DNA from 2 places in the Cryobacterium sp. GrIS_2_6 genome. Region 1 is predicted to be linked to the other one. Evidence: riboswitches for the same ligand, from Rfam matches in the RefSeq annotation. Region 1 holds a riboswitch; the other holds the start of a gene.
What was found. Region 1 has a riboswitch for cyclic di-GMP ahead of RCH22_RS20600 (hypothetical protein). Riboswitches for the same ligand answer to the same signal wherever they lie in the genome.
Positions count from the first base shown of each region.

Region 2: linked by a shared signal. The riboswitch ahead of RCH22_RS18565 (EAL domain-containing protein) and the one ahead of RCH22_RS20600 (hypothetical protein) in region 1 are both predicted to bind cyclic di-GMP.

Region 1 covers NZ_JAXCHP010000002.1:27,529-35,542, forward strand. The annotation lists gene RCH22_RS20590 (sensor domain-containing diguanylate cyclase) at 1-768, opposite strand, end outside; gene RCH22_RS20595 (hypothetical protein) at 1,250-1,600, opposite strand; cyclic di-GMP riboswitch class I at 2,301-2,374, shown strand; gene RCH22_RS20600 (hypothetical protein) at 2,764-3,051, shown strand; gene RCH22_RS20605 (hypothetical protein) at 3,443-3,607, opposite strand; gene RCH22_RS20610 (CsbD family protein) at 3,862-4,032, shown strand; gene RCH22_RS20615 (hypothetical protein) at 4,175-4,525, opposite strand; gene RCH22_RS20620 (hypothetical protein) at 5,005-5,247, shown strand; partial or broken gene RCH22_RS20625 (IS982 family transposase) at 5,353-5,484, shown strand; partial or broken gene RCH22_RS20630 (IS21 family transposase) at 5,524-5,754, shown strand; gene RCH22_RS20635 (glucose PTS transporter subunit IIA) at 6,127-8,014, opposite strand, start outside.
Region 2 covers NZ_JAXCHP010000001.1:3,824,947-3,832,960, forward strand. The annotation lists gene RCH22_RS18545 (LacI family DNA-binding transcriptional regulator) at 1-535, opposite strand, end outside; gene RCH22_RS18550 (substrate-binding domain-containing protein) at 682-1,692, shown strand; gene RCH22_RS18555 (ABC transporter permease) at 1,735-2,799, shown strand; gene RCH22_RS18560 (ATP-binding cassette domain-containing protein) at 2,799-3,572, shown strand; gene RCH22_RS18565 (EAL domain-containing protein) at 3,690-5,966, opposite strand; cyclic di-GMP riboswitch class I at 6,055-6,128, opposite strand; gene RCH22_RS18570 (UvrD-helicase domain-containing protein) at 6,250-8,014, shown strand, end outside.

The DNA of each region.
Region 1 (8,014 bases):
GAGGATCACGAACTCATCCCCACCAAAGCGCGCCACCGTATCGGTGGGGCGCAACACGCTGGACAGTCTCCTCCCCAGCTCGATAAGGATGTCGTCGCCCCCACCGTGCCCGAGAGTGTCGTTGATGATCTTGAAGTCGTCGATGTCGAGGTACATCACGCAGACCATTCCGCCGTTGCGCTCAAGTCTGGCCAGCGCCCCCGCGAGGCGGTCCCCGTAAAGGGCACGGTTGGGCAACCCGGTCAGCGCGTCCGTGCGGGCCGAGCGGCGCAGTGCGAGCACAGACCCAGCCAGTTTCCCCTGGTGACGAAGAATGTCCAGGACGTCAGCGGAGAACACCCGCGCATGGTGGTCGAAGATGGCCACGCTACCCAAAACCACGCCGTTATCGATAAGCGGGACGCCCGCGTATGAACCGATGACGCCGCTAAGTACCATCGGGTTCTGGCAGTAGATGGGATGGGCAGCGGCATCGGAGACCGTCATGGCCCGACCCGTGTCAACTACCTCCGCACAAAAGGACAGTGCGTCCGGTACTGACGTGCATTCTGCCCCGAGACCAACCTCCGCCGCGTAGGTTTGCCGGTCCGCACTGACGATGTTCACGACGACCATCGGTACCGCGCAAGCCAGGCGCAAGGTGGCAACCACCGCATCCAGATCAGGGTCAGCCAAGGACCCGTGCAGGTCTGCGTCGGCGACAGCCTTGAGCCGGCGCGGATCACGCACCCCTGTGATCACACCATCGAATCGGTCCGAGTCATCCATGGGCGATTTCACTGACACTGTCACGGCGAAATCCTCCGGCTCACCGAGGCTCCCCCGGACACTCCTGGTCGATCTTCACGAACCCTAATTCTACGACACCGGATGACCCGGGCCAGCTCTGGGTACACCTGGCCCCAGCCCGGCAGCAGGAAGACGCCCTCCCGCACCCCGCGGACGGGAAACAACGCCAGGTACACCTCGCCATCAGGCATCTCAGCCACGTCATCCCAACCGAGTTGGGATCAAGGTCATCTACACAACCGGACATCAAGCACGTTCACCCCTCAGCTCGCAGGTACGCGTAGACCGATTCGCGGCTGATGTTGACGCCAACCGAAAATAGGGCCCCAACCTCTCTAGCGAGAGCAACTTTCAACACCTATCAAAACCGAGGCCCCGTTCCACGCGAACCAAACCGTCCTCATCAACTGGAGAACGGGACCAGTTTCGGGCCTCACTTTCGGGCTGCGGATGTGTGGCACTACCAGAAATCAGGCGAGTCCGGGTCGCTCCATCCGTAATCTGGGATAGCAATCGTTTCTGAAAATCCTGTCTGTTCTGCGGACGCGGCCTGGCCCAGACGCTCAAGGTGCGTGACGGTATCCGCAGCATCGGGTTCAGGCCACAAAGATTCCTCCGGGACGGCAATGAGAGCATGTGCCGGTCCGAGGAGCAACGTTGCCGTCACGACAGCACCATTGACCAATACCACCGGGATGAGCCCGACCACGGACCTATTTTTTCTATTGAGCACAACCAAAAGACTCACAAGCGCGTCGGCGATTCGATCTGCCGTGAGGAACGAGGCGCCGCTGAACGAAATTCGTCTCATACCCACACCTTGAACTCATATCAATCATTAGAAAAGTGGGTTGACATGTTCGAAGTAACCGAAACGCGCCAAGCCCCCCAACGTATCAGGGTGAGTTGAGGCCACTGGCCCAGCGCTCGTCCGCTGTTTGACGGAAGGCGAGAATCAGGCCCCGATGATGTCCGCCCTTCTTTGATCGTCGTGCGTGACGATCGTCCGATGAGTGAGAAAAGCGGTCCCGGCCCGCGCGCGGCTGGTCCGAGCGCCCGGCGGTCATTCACTCCGGCGAAAAGCTTGACCGCCTGCTCCCGCAGATACGCGCCGCCCCCGTTTCGAGTCATCGCGTCCTCATACGTGGCTAGATGGTCGAGCTGGAACCTACGCGACGCAAACGCGGCGGTGCATTCCTGCGGGCGTCCCTGTTTGTTCGTGTCCGCCACCTCGACGCCGCCGCTTCCCGGTCGCCGGGCGACCTCGCCGGCAGCGCTTCACCAGCAAAACGATCAGCGCGATCCTGCTGCGTCTCGCGCGCAGCACTAGTCTTCAGATCAGTCCCGATCTCCCGCCGGCACTTCCCCACCTCACGAAGACCGCACTGAAGCCGATGACCTCGAGGACACGGGCAAGGACACACCCCTTTAGGGGGCCACTCGCCTCAAACCCGGGGTGCTACGTTCAAATCAGGTGGCTTTCAGCTGCCGGCGAGACGGGCGTGAACGTCAATCGCACAAGGCACACCCGCCGTGAGACGGGGTCGCAAAGGCACGGGACCCTCGGGCCAGCCGGCCTACCGAATGGTTAGGACCTACACGAAATGAGCTTCCCCTTCCTCCGATCCGCCAAACCCACCGCCCCAGAGACGCACGAAAAGCCCCAACCCGCCCTTCCAGAAGACTCGACGAAACCCAAAACCAGAATTCTCTGGTTCGGTGCCGCCCCGGCAGTCGCCCGGCCGATCAACACAAACACAAAGAAAGCTCCAAAACCCAACCTGTGACACCTAAACCGTCGCACTGAACGGGGGCCGGCCGCCCACGAGGCCACTTCGACCCAAACCCAAGAACGACCTCTGGCATTGGAACCCTCGACTTCTGGCCGTTGTAAACGGGCACCCGAATCGGCTGTCCAGAAAACGATCAGACGGGCGCACTATCGTCACGGGCAGATTGAGGAGAGGAAGCATCATGATCGCCGGCCGATTGCAGACCCGCACCTCTGAGGACATCGAGGTCCGAGCTTTGTCTGGGTGTCAGTGGAGAGTCATCGACCGCCGCATCGCCAGAAACAATGCTCTCAGCCTGGTTGGCTTCATCAACAAGAACCACGGCCACTATGAGGTGATGGAATTCCTCGACCCGGTTGAGCGCACTGTCTTCCCGAGTCTGGAGGGAGCGATATCGTCTTTCGTGAACTCACCATCCACCATCATTGACCGCAGCCTGTCAGAGAAAACAACCAGAACACTCATCTAGTTGGATGTTGCCGGCGTCCCGGACTGCACTCGCCACCGATCTTTGGTCGAAGCCCATGATTCACCGGTGCCCGGCTTCTGCGCGGCATTCCGACTGCGCAAATCCGGCACCCCTAATACAGAAGATGCTTCTGGCTTTGCGTATTGTGCAGTCCCGACCTGGAGACCATGGCTTGATCGGGCCGGCCGAACCGCAACAGCTTGTCGCGCCAGCGACGAGGACTGCAACCTGCCCGGTGCTGGCCCGAATAGGTCGACCCATCGCCTAGGCATGAGGGTGGCTCCTGGAAGTTCACACGAGCATGCGCTCAGATGACGTTCACGAGCATCGCGGTCACTTCATCAGGCGGCTCATGAAAAACGGCCCTGACGGGCAATGGGTGTAGCTGGTGCTAGACGCTACGTCGTCCGGAGATGGAGCGGACGAGAAAGAGAATCACGGCGATGATCGCCAAAACGATGCCCACCCAAAGAAGGAACTGGAGAGACTGAACAAAGCCGCCCGTGATCAGCAAGACCACGGCGACTACGGCGATGACAATAAGAAGGAGATTCATGATGCCGTGCCTTTCATCTCACGAATGCGTCGTGATGACCCGATAATATCACCGCCGTTACTGCCTCGCGTTCCCGTCCGGTACAGAACACGATCGATCGCCGCCGGCCGACCCGGATATCTACGAAGTGACGTGACAGTCCGAGTCGTTAATTCAGGGTGCGGCGTGAAACCTGCCCGCGCTCACCCGTGTCTCGTTCGTGGGACGGGTTTACTATTACGAAAAAGCTCGATTGAACCGGAAGGAAACCGATCATGAGTGGTACGGACAAAATCAAGAACGCGACCGAGAAAGTCGTGGGCACAGGCAAGGAAGCTGTTGGGAAGGTAACCGACAATCCCAAGCTCGAAGCAGAGGGCAAAGCCGATCACACTAAGGGCAGTCTCAAGCAGGCCGGTGAGAACGTCAAAGACGCCCTGAAGTAAAGCCGAAGCTCTTCAGGGCCGGTCCCGATACCCGCAACCAGCAACAGCCCGTATCGGGGCACCGGCTACCGATCAAGGCCACCTGCAGAGCCCCGGGGTTTATGGGAGGTTTTGATCCCCTGAAACGAACATTTCGTACTTCTCAGTGAAGAAATGACTGCGCGCTGAGTGGCCCTCGGGTGAACTCGCCAACACGATTGGGATCAAACTTGTCCGCGCCCTCTCGTTCTGTCGTCTCGTTGTCTGGCACGTCGCCGGTGATGCAACTATGCAAGGCGAGGCCCACTGCCGTTGTTTTCGCATCGATGCGCAAGAGCCCAGCAGGGTAGCCCTGGACTTCGCCGTTGCTACTGGCCGCGTACATTGCGACATCGGCTTGATGGACAAGTTCATTGATGCGGATTCTGGGCGTGATGGTTGCAACCCCGACGCTGGCACCGACCTCTGCGATGCGTCCGCCAACGAGCACGGGTGGTGTCAGCGAGTTAATCAAGCATCAACGATGCCGGAAATCAGAATTCGGGCCTATTGGCGCTGATAAGCAGCTGCATCCGGGCCAACTATCAACACCCAGAGTTTTGCCTTGTTTCTCTGTCGGGCCGGAGCCCACGACCCTGCACACTTTCGCTAATCTCCTTCAGCGCTTTTCGGGTCGCGGCAGCGCACCCTATAGACGGGTGGATACCGCAGGAACGCAAACGTGCTCACAGTTTCCCTTGGTGGATTACCCCAACTGGAATCAGGATCGTCACAGTCCTCGGCCTCATCATCACGCTCATCCCCGCCGCAGCGAGCGAGCGATAGCGGCACCGTGGTGCTTCCCGGTTCGCTCTGCGCAGGTTCGGCCCATTCGGAGTTTTCTTGCGGTGCCTGTGCAAAAATGTCGGTGTGTCCTGGTCTGTCTGCAGCGAGCCGACGACCGTGGCGGGGCAACCCGAACGGCAAGACCGGACCGATACAGACGGGAAGACAATGAACGAGAAGTCCACCTACCGCGCCATCTTCTATGGTGCCAACCCGATCGCGTCCGGCACGGAACGAGAACTGGCCTTCGTCGACGGCGACTACCAACAGACAGTCACCCTCGAGGTGGATGAGGAAGACGCCATTGTCCGCCGGGTATTCAAGCTGGGGCATGTGACCGAAGAGCCGATCGCATACCAGTACGTAGAAGACGTGCACGATGCTGCGGCCGAACCGGACGTTCCCAACTAGATGAGTGAGTCCTATTTGATGGGCTTCGCGTTTTCGGGAAAGTCGGATCGGAATAGTCCCGCGTGGCCGCTTTTAATCGCAGGCGGAGGGTGTTAAACCCTGTGTGTGAAAACTGACCTCAACACCCTCCTGACCACACTTTACGTGCATCTCGACGATCGGATCATGCCCGCGCTGGGCTTTTCCCGAGACAGTCATCCCGGGCGCAAACCCGCCCTCAACGACGTCGAGCTCCTTCCACCATGTGAGCGCCACATGGTGGAAGGAGTACCGGTAATGGTACGGAAGATCAAAGCGAAGCTGATATTGCAGCTGCGCAATCCGGGCCTGTCGCGACGAGCGATCGAGTCCGCTCAGGGGGTATCTCGGCACAGTATCCAAGCGGTGCTCGATGCGGCAGAGCAACTGGGGCTTGGCTGGGATGACCTCGCGACGCTGCCCGAGGCCGAGGTGTATGCGGTCTTGTTCCCCGGCCGCAGTGTCCGCGAGAGTGTCTTCGCGCAGCCGGCCCGCACAGAGCCCGCCCACTATGCAGACGCTCAGCTTCACCGGGCCGGACGACCGAAGCCCCAGGAAGGTGGACGCTCTCCCGAACCACCAACAGCCAAGATCGCGTGGCCCCGCGCGTGCGGGTGAGCACCACTGCGCCGATCACCACCGCGATGATCACAGTCCAATGGATGCCGTGTATGTCGCGGTCGATACGTCCGCCCTTTTCGCACTTTCCGCACCGACGTTGGCCGCCACGAACGCGTGTAGGCGAACCTTGAGGGGCCGGCTGCGGGACTGCGGCCTACCCGGGCTACGAAGGAACGGCTCAGGTTGGGCAGAGATTCTCTGCCCAACCTGAGCCGTGACGTGCCGCTGCCGTGTAGAGACTTACTTGACGGCAACCTTGATGAGTGGGCTTCCGACCTCAACATGGCCAGACGCTGCCTGGTCAATCGAACCGAACTTTTTGGCGTTGGTAACGAGTACCGGGGTCACCAGCGAGTAGCCCGCCGCTTCGATCAGCATGCGGTCGAAGGTCACCAGCGGGGTGCCTGTTTCGACCCGGTCGCCCGCGGCGACCTTGACGTCAAAGCCCTTGCCGGCCAGGTTCACGGTGTCGATGCCCACGTGGATGAGCAGTTCGACGCCGCTGTCCAGCAGCAAGCCGAAGGCGTGACCGGTCGGCTGGGCGACGAGGACCTTGCCCGCAGCGGGCGCATAGACGGTATCCCCTGTCGGATCCACTCCGACGCCGGGCCCGACGATCCCCTTACTGAACACGGGGTCAGGAACCTCGTCGAGCGGAACGACGATACCGGCGACGGGCGAACCGATCGTGGCCAGGAGGGTGGCCAGTGCGGTCGCCGAGCCCGTTCTGGCACCAGTTGCGGCACCGGTTCCGGAGACTACCGCGGTAGCGAGGACCGGCGCTGCGATGTGCGAACCGGCTGTGGCCTTCTTGCTCTCCGCGGCTTCGTCGGCGTCGACCTGGGCGGCAACTTCCGCCTTCTGCTCCGGCGTCTGGTAGCCGGAGAGGATCACGAGGATCATCGCGGTGAAGAAGGCTGCAGCGATGGCGATCGTGTACAGCGGGATGTTGTTGAAGGCGGGGATGGTCAACAGCGAGGTGAAGACGAAAGCGCTGGTCTTGACGCCGCCGCCGAGCCCGATGATGACGCCACCGACGAGGCAACCGATGAGCATGCGCGGGTAGATGCGCTTGAAGCGGAGATGGATTCCGTAGAGAGACGGTTCGGAAATACCGCCGAGGAGACCGGCAGCGAGAGCGCCCGTCGCGGTCTGCTTCATCAAGCGGTCCTTCTCGCGAATGGCGAGGAAGAGCACACCGGCGGTCGCACCGAAGCACGCGAAGTTCCAGGCGCCCATCGGGCCCTGGATGAAGTCAAACCCGAGGGACTGGATGTTGAGCAGCATGATCGCGTTCAGCGGCCAGTGCAGGCCGAGCGGAACCATGAACGGGTAGGCCAGCGGGATGACGACCGCGAAGATGAACGGCGAGAAATCGTTGATCGACTTGAGGAAGTTACCGAGTCCGGCTCCGCCGTACACACCGATCGGGCCGATCAGGAAGGCGGTCAGCGGGATCATGATGAGCATGCTGATGAACGGCACGAAGATCAGCTGGACGCTGGACGGGATGATCTTCTTCAGGAGCACGGTCAGGGCGGCGAGCACTCCGGCCATCAGCAGCGGCGGGAACACCTGCGAGCTGTAGTCGAATACGGTCAGCGGCAGTCCGAAGATCTGCACGACGGATGCGTGGCCGCCGAAGACGGACGCCGCACCATCGGTCTTGCCCAGGGCTGTGAAGCCGGGGAGCATGACGACGGCCATGATTCCGAAGCCGACCCAGGGGTCGGCGCCCATCCGCTTGGAGGCGTTGTATGCGACCATCAGCGGCAGGAAGACGAAGACGCCCTGCCACATCAGGTTCACGAACTGCCAGGACGGATCAAGGGTCACGCCGGGCGCGTTCCAGGCCGGGATGACACCGAGGGTCGCCATCAAGGCCATGAATGTGATGAACAGCGACGCGCCCAGCAGCGCACCGAGGATCGGCCGGAACGAGTCCGACAGAACCTCGAAGAACGTGTCGAGCCCGGCGAACTTTCCGCGCGGACCCTTCGCCTTCCCCGCGGCCTTCATGTCAGCGATGGAGTCGCCGGCACTAATCTTCTTCATTTCGGGTAGCGCCCAAATCTCGTTGTATACGGTCTCAACCGCACCGCCGATAACGACCTGGTATCGGTCGCCG
Region 2 (8,014 bases), on a different contig from region 1:
TGCGGACCGCCTCCCGTGTGCCGGTGAAGTCGTCTGTCGTGACCGTAGTGACGCCGAGGTCGTCCAGGCGACGGTCGGCGAGCACGAGCGGTCGTCCGCCCAGGTTTCCGGCCTCGAGGTGCTCGCTGTGGCCGGTCGCGGAGGGGAACACGATCAGGCCGTCGACCTGCTTCTCGAGCAGGGTCTCGATGGCCCCCCGCTCCACCTCTGGGTCCTCGTCGGTGTTGCTGATCAGGACCTGGTACCCGCGTTTTCGCGCCGCATCGACGATGGACTTGGTGGCGCGGTCGAAGAATGCGTTCGTGAAGTCTGCGATGACCACGAGTCCGATCGTGCCGGTCGACCCGGCGCGCATGGCCCTGGCGAGTTCATTGGGGCGGTAGCCGATCTCGTCTGCTGCGCGACGGACGCGTTCCACGGTGGCTGCGGACGTGCGCCCATACCCGGAGAGGGCCCGAGAGGCAGTGGCTCGGGAGACGCCGGCCTGCTCTGCGACGTCGATGATCGTCGGAGCGTGACTTCGTCGTTCAACCATGAACAATCCTCGTAATCGAAACGTTACCGAACGGGCTTGCGCCGCGGTGCTGTGTGCTGCAATCTTATACAAGTTTGCGAGAACGATCTCGCAAGCAGCGCGTGCAGTTGCGATTGCAATGCACCTATGTGTCAAAGGAGACCTCTATGAAGCGTTCTTACCGAGCGATCACCACCGTCGGCGTCGCTGCCGCATTCGCCATCTCGATGACTGCCTGCTCCACGACGGCGAGCACCGGTTCGGCGACGACGGCCACCGCGAAGAAGGACATCACCATCGCGTTCGTGATGGGCGCTGAGTCCGACCCGTTCTTCCAAGCCATGAAGGTCGGCGCCGAGGACGAAGCCAAGGCCGAGGGCGTCAAGCTCATCTGGCAGGGCGATCCGGCCAAGTACTCCGCCGAAACGCAGATCCCGATCGTCGACGCCGTGCTCGCACAGCAGCCCACCGGCCTCGTGCTCATCCCGACCGACCCGAAGGCCCTGCAGGCCTCGGTGGCCAAGGCCACAGCGGCCGGCATCCCCGTCGTCAACGTCGACACCCACGTCTCCGACCTCAAGGACGTCGTCAGCTTCATCACCGGCGACAACGCCGACGGCGGTTCCAAGGCCGCTGACGCGCTCGCGACCCAGATCGGCTACAAGACCGGCGGCTCATACAAGGTCGTCGTCGGACTCACCAGCGCCACCGCCACGACCAACGTGAGCCGCCTCGACGGCTTCAAGGCCCAGGTCGCCGCGAAGTACCCCGGCGTGGAAATCGTCGACGTCGCCTACTCCGAGTCCAACCCTGAGACGGCTGCCACGAACGTGAGCAACTGGCTGACCAAGTACCCGGACCTGAACGGCATCTTCGCGATCGACGGCACGAACGCTTCCGGCGCGGCTGCCGCGCTCGAGTCGAAGGGCCTCAGCGGCAAGATCGGCCTCGTTGGCTATGACGCATACCCGGACAACGTCGCCAAGATCAAGTCGGGCATCTTCACCGCCCTTGTCGCCCAGGACCCGGCCGCCGAGGCACGCCTGGCCATCAAGACCCTCGTCGAATTCATCAACACCGGCAAGACGGCGACCGAGCACGAGGTCGTCATCCCCAACGTCGTCCTCGACTCCAAGACCTCCGACGCTGACTTCGCCAAGTACACCTACGTCAAGTAACTGACGCTTCCCGTACTTCACGAAAAGAGCCAGGGAGTCATCATGACCAACAGCAATCAAACCACTGCGCGGAAACCGGGCATTCCGGCGGAACAGAAGCCGGTTCCGCTCGCGCTCACGGCGCGGATCAGCACCCTCGCGTCGAACCAGAGCACCATCCTGATCGGCGTGATGGTCCTCCTCGTCGTCGTCTTCTCGGTGCTGGAGCCCAAGTTCTTCTCCGCACTGACCGCCAGCAACATCCTCACAGACTGGGGATCGGTCGTCCTGATTGCAGTTGGCCAGACCTTCGTCGTGATCAGCGGTGGAATCGACCTCTCGGTCGGGGCCATCATCGGCCTCAGCGGAGTCGTGTCGGCCTGGACGATGGCGAACGTCCTCAAGGTCGACCAGACGGTGTCCGGCTCGGACGCGTCGGGCCCGCTCCTCATCGGCGCCCTGGTGTCGGTGGGAGTGGGGCTCCTCGTGGGACTGACCAACGCCTTACTGATCAACAAGCTCCGGATCGTCCCGTTCATCGCGACCCTGTCGACGATGGGGGCAGCCCTCGGGCTCTCGGTGATCATCTCGAGCGGGCAGCCCATCGGCTCGGCCAACAACTTCGACCTCATCGCCGCGATGGACCCGAAGGTGAACCCGTTGTCGTGGGCCTTGATCGTCGTGATCGTCGTGGTGACCATCGCCGGTCTGTTCCTGCACAAGGCGCGGTTCGGCCTCTACACCTACGCGATCGGCTCGAACACCTTCGCTGCCCGCGGCGCGGGCATCAACGTCGAACGACACCTGACGTTGGTCTACGCGCTCTCCGGGGCCCTGGCGGGCCTCGCCGGGATGTACGTCTACCTGCGCCTCGGTGCCGGCTCGCCGTCATCGGGAACCGGGCGTGAGCTCGACGCCATCGCCGCGGTCGTCATCGGCGGCGCATCCCTGATGGGTGGCATCGGCCGGATCTGGGGCACCGTGCTCGGTGCGCTCATCCTCTTCACGGTGCAGTCCGGCTTGATCATGGTCGGCGTCGCACCCGACTGGAAAAAGGTCGTGGTGGCCATCCTGATTGCCGCGGCGGTCGCTGCGCAGACGCTGCAGAGCAAGAACGGAAGAAAATAATGACCGGCGAAGTGATCTACGAAGTCAAGAACGTCTCCAAGCGCTACGGGTCGGTCGTCGCTCTCGACGGTGCGAGCCTCAAGCTGCACGCCGGCGAGGTGCTCGGCCTGGTCGGCGACAACGGCGCTGGCAAGTCGACGCTCGTCAAGGTCCTCTCGGGGGCTCACCAGCCCAACGGCGGGAAGATCTACCTCGACGGCGTCGAGCGCACCTGGGGTTCGCCCCGGGAGGCGCTCGAGGCCGGCGTCGAGACCCTCTACCAGGACTCCGGGCTCGCCCCTCACCTGACGGTGTCGCAGAACGTGTTCCTCGGCCGGGAAAAGACCGTCAAGGGAATCTTCGGCACGATGGGCTTCCTGGCCCGCAAGGAGATGGAGCATGACGCCCACGAGGACCTCGAGCGCGTCGGGATCGCCGTTCCGGCCTCCGACCGCCCGGTGTCCCAGCTTTCTGGCGGTCAGCGCCAGGCCGTGGCGATCGGCCGCGCTGTGGCGTGGGCGCGCCGCGTGATCATTCTCGACGAGCCGACCAACCACCTCGGTGCACGGCAGGCCGGCGAGGTGCTGCATGTCGTCAAGGCCGCGAAGGCGAAGGGGCTCGGCGTGATCTTCATCTCGCACACCCTGCCGCATGTGCTCGAGGTCACCGACCGGGTCGTCGTGCTGCGGCTCGGCAAGATCGTCATGGATGCCCCGACCTCGGAATTCGACGGGGATCGCCTGATCGGTGTGCTCACCGGAACCATTCAGACGGTCAGGGTCGAGGGCGACTGACCCGCCGGTCGGACACTCCGGGAATCAAACGAAGCAGCCCCCGGGCGGCGCACTGCAGACACTCGCAGTGCTCCGCCCGGGGGCCGTCGTCGCCTCCTGAGACCGTTCGCACTGGTCTCAGACGCTCGTACGGAGCAATCCCCCGACGTCCGTTCCTGCCCCGCCCGTCGCGGCGCGATTGGCCTCCAGCCAGCCGATCAGGTCGGCGGCGGCCAGGGGACGCGAATAGCGGTAACCCTGCACCCCACCCGTGCCGAGGGCCTCGAGGAGACGTTGCTGGTCAAGCCGCTCGACGCCCTCTGCGACCGTAGCGACGCCGAGCTGGGCGCACAGCCGCACGATCGCCTCGATGACGGAGCGGTCGAAGGGATTGGACACCGCGCCGGCGACGAAACTCATGTCGATCTTCACGATGTCGACGGGGAGCGCGCGCAATGACGTCAGGGAGGCATATCCCGTGCCGAAGTCGTCGATGGCGATTCCGACGCCGAGCGCCCCGATCGCACGGAGGCGACCGATCGCGGCGGGGGAATCCAGCACGACGGTCTCGGTGAGTTCGATGATGAGATCCTTCGCGAGGGTCCCGGTGTCGGCCAGGCAGCCGATGATCGAGTCGACGAACCCCTCGCGGTCGAGCTCGTGGGCGGAAACGTTCACGTGCACGGCCAACGGGAATCCAGGATTGGCCGTCCGCCACGCCGCGGCGTCGAGGCAGGCGCGACGCATCACGAAAGCGCCGATACCGATGATCGCGCCGGTCCGCTCGGCGATGTCGATGAAGTCACCGGGGAAGAGCAGCCCGCGTTCCGGGTGTTGCCAGCGGACGAGGGCCTCGACGGCGGTGCACTGCAGCCCGGGAAGGTCGAGGATGGGCTGGTAGTGCACGACGAGCTCGTCGGCGGCCGCCGCGGCCGCGAGTTGCCATTCGAAGGTGACCCTGGGATTGTCCACGCGGAGGAGGCCAGGCTCGAAGACCTGGACGCGGTTCTTGCCGTTCGCCTTCGCCGCGTACATCGCGACGTCGGCCTGGTGCACCAGCTCTTCGATCTCGATGCCTGCGGCCGCCGTAGCAATTCCGATGCTGACGCCGACCTGCGCGGTGTTCCCCTCGAGGAGCACAGGTTCGGCGATCGAACGGCCCAGGGCGGTGGCAATCGAGAGGGCGCCGGAGTCCTCGACACCGGCCAGGACGACGGTGAATTCGGCACCGCCGAGCCGGGCGCACACGGCCTTCGGCCCGGTGTTGGCGCGCATCCGCTCGGCGACCTCGATGAGGAGTTCGTTGCCGGCCCGGTGCCCGAGCAGGTCGTTGACGTCCTTGAAGTCGTCGAGGTCGAGGAAGAGGATGTGCACCCCGCCGGCGTCGGTGCTGGAGGACAGGATCGCGGTCAGCTTGGTCATGAAGGATGCCCGGTTGTCGAGCCCGGTGAGCGGATCCGAACTGACCTGGACCGTGAGCTCCTCCTGGACCGTGCTGTTGCGGAGGGCCAGCGAGACCTGGTTGGAGAGCGCCCGGACGGCGACGAGGGCCTCCGCCGGGATCTTCCCGGGGGCGCCAACGAAGATCCAGGCATTCGCCTGCGCGTTCGAGGCGAGGCAGGCCCAGGCCAGGGGAGCGCCGACGGCGGAATCCAGTGCGCTCGGGTCCGCCATGGGCGAGCCCGTGGTGGAGCCGCCGCTGGATGTGTCGATGACCTCGGCCGGGAGTTCCGTGGGCAGGACGGCGAATTCGCCCGACGCGCCGACGACCCGCAGCGCGGGACCGTCGCGCACGACCCGGACGACACGCAGTCCGGGGGTCGCGACGCAGATCTCCTGGGCCGCGGCCCAGCCGATGACCCAGATGTCCGCCTCGTCGACGACGCCGAGCAGCAGGGAGCCGGTCGCCGCGAGTTCGCGGTCGCGGCGCATCGACTGTTCCCTGGATCGCAGAACGATGCTCAGTTGGCGCACGATCACGAAGGTGAGGAAGACGGTCGGAATCGTGCCGAGGGTGGTCGCGGGTGAGATGACGGCGGTCGGCCCATGCACCGGGGCCCACAGCAGGACCGTGGTGACGAGTGCAAGCGAATAGAGGGTGCAGCGAACGAGGGACCTGGTCGTGGAACCGTAGAGTCCGCGCAGCCAGACGGCGCCGAAGACGACCCCGAGTGCGGCAGCGGGATCCGGCAGCGCGAGGGCGAGTGCGACGAAGGCGACGGAATCGATCAGGTCGAGAACGAGCGGAACCCGTCCCATGACGAACCCGTAAGACCAGGAGGCGATCAGGACTGCCCCGGTCGTGAGGGCGATGAGGGTCACTCCCTCGGTGTCGGAGGCCAGGATCGCGGGGATCGTGAGCAGGAGCGTGGCGATCGCGAGCCAGGTGAAGAGCCACCGGGTGCCCTCCGTCATTCCTTCCGGGCGGCGAAATGGATTCCAGAGCCTGGAGAAAAGAGTTTGTGGATGCTGTGTGCCGGTCATGTGAGGCCGAGTCCCGTCAGTGTGTGGGCCGGCGAACCCAAGGGTCCCGTGCCTTTGCGACCCCGCCTTTCGACGGGTGTGCCTGTATGAGACCGCAATAGATGGGAGCGTGTTCACACAGGCCCAGCCTAGCCTCCGCGTTCGAGGGGCCTTGCCGGAAGGAGCACCCATCCGCGTCGGGTAAACTCGAATGTCGGATTTGAGGGGTGTTTCGGTGGTCGACCTGGAGCTTGAACGGGAACAGAACTACGTGGCAACGCTGTACGCGCGTCTGGACGCGCTGCAGCGGGAGGCCGAGGACCAGCTGACGGCGGTACGGCTGCTCGACGTCGGTGGAAATCACCAGACCCGCTCCGAACGGGACACCTTCGCGCGCCTCTACGAGGACCGGATCGTGCAGTTGAGGGAGATCGACGATCGGCTGGCGTTCGGCCGGCTCGAACTGGCCGCGGACGACGCGAGCGGCGACTCCGTGTTCCGTTACATCGGCAGGGTCGGGTTGCGCGACGAAGAACTGCAGCCGATGCTGCTCGACTGGCGGGTACCGCAGGCGAGCGCGTTCTACCAGGCGACGGCCGCGACCCCGCTGGGAGCCAGGGCCAGGCGTCACCTGCAGTCCAAGGGGCGGACCATCGTCCGCATCGAGGACGAGATCCTCGATGCGGAACTCCTCGGCGGCGACCCATCCGAGCACCAGGGCGAGGGTGCCCTGCTCGCCGCGCTGACCGCCCAGCGCACCGGGCACATGCCCGACATCGTCGCGACGATCCAGGCGGAACAGGACCGCATCATCCGCTCTGACCTCGCCGGAGTGCTGGTCGTCCAGGGCGGGCCGGGGACGGGGAAGACCGCCGTCGCGTTGCACCGTGCGGCGTACCTGCTCTACACGCATCGCGATCGCCTGAAGCACAACGGCGTACTCATCGTGGGACCGTCCCGCTCGTTCCTGCAGTACATCGAGGCAGTGCTGCCGTCGCTCGGCGAGACCGGGGTCGTTCTCGCAAGCGTGGGGCAGCTGTACCCGGGCGTCGAGGCGACCCGCGAGGACGTCCCCGCCGTCGCGGCGCTCAAGGGCCAGGCCTTCATGGCCGCGCTCATCGCGCATGCGGTGCGCTCCCGGCAGCGGATCCCGGTGGGCACCCGGCAGCTCGAGGTCAACGGCGACAAAATCACCCTGGCCCCGCAGCTTGTGGCGAACGCGATCGCCAAGGCGCGCGAGGGCGGCAAGCCGCACAACCTTGCGAGGGTCACCTTCGTGAAGACCGCGATCGGCGCGCTCGCGCGCGACTGGCTGCGGCAGTTGCAGCAGGGCGGCGCCTCGATGGACGAGTCCGACCTGCCGATGCTGCGCGAAGACCTGCGGCTCGCCCAGGACGTGCGCGTCGCACTCAACACCGCGTGGCTGCCGCTCACCCCCGAGAAACTCGTGCAGGATCTCTACGCGCGCCCGCAATGGCTCGCCGAGCTCACCCCGGGCTGGAGTGCGGAGCAGCGGGCGCTCCTGCACCGGGCCAGGGACGCCGAGTTCACGATCGCCGATATCCCGCTGCTCGATGAGGCCGCCGAGCACCTCGGCGAGTACAACGTCGTCGACGCCGCCCAGAAGCGCGAACAGAAGGAACAGCGCAAACGCGACATCGAGAATGCCGAACTCGCAATCGCGAACATGGACGTGAAGGGTCTCGTCAACGCGCGCGCCCTTGCAGACAACTTCGCCGAGCTCGGCGACCGGGCCACGACCGCCGAGCGTGCAGCCGTCGACCGCACCTGGACATACGGCCACGTCGTCGTCGACGAGGCGCAGGAACTCTCGCCGATGCAGTGGCGGCTGTTGCTGCGCCGGGGGCCGCGCCGGTCGTTCACGGTCGTCGGCGATATCGCGCAGGCCGCATCCGCCTCGGCCTCCGGCAGTTGGAAGGAGGCCCTCGCGCCCATCCTCGACGCCTCCCTCGAGGCCGGGCGCTGGCGCCTCGAGGAAC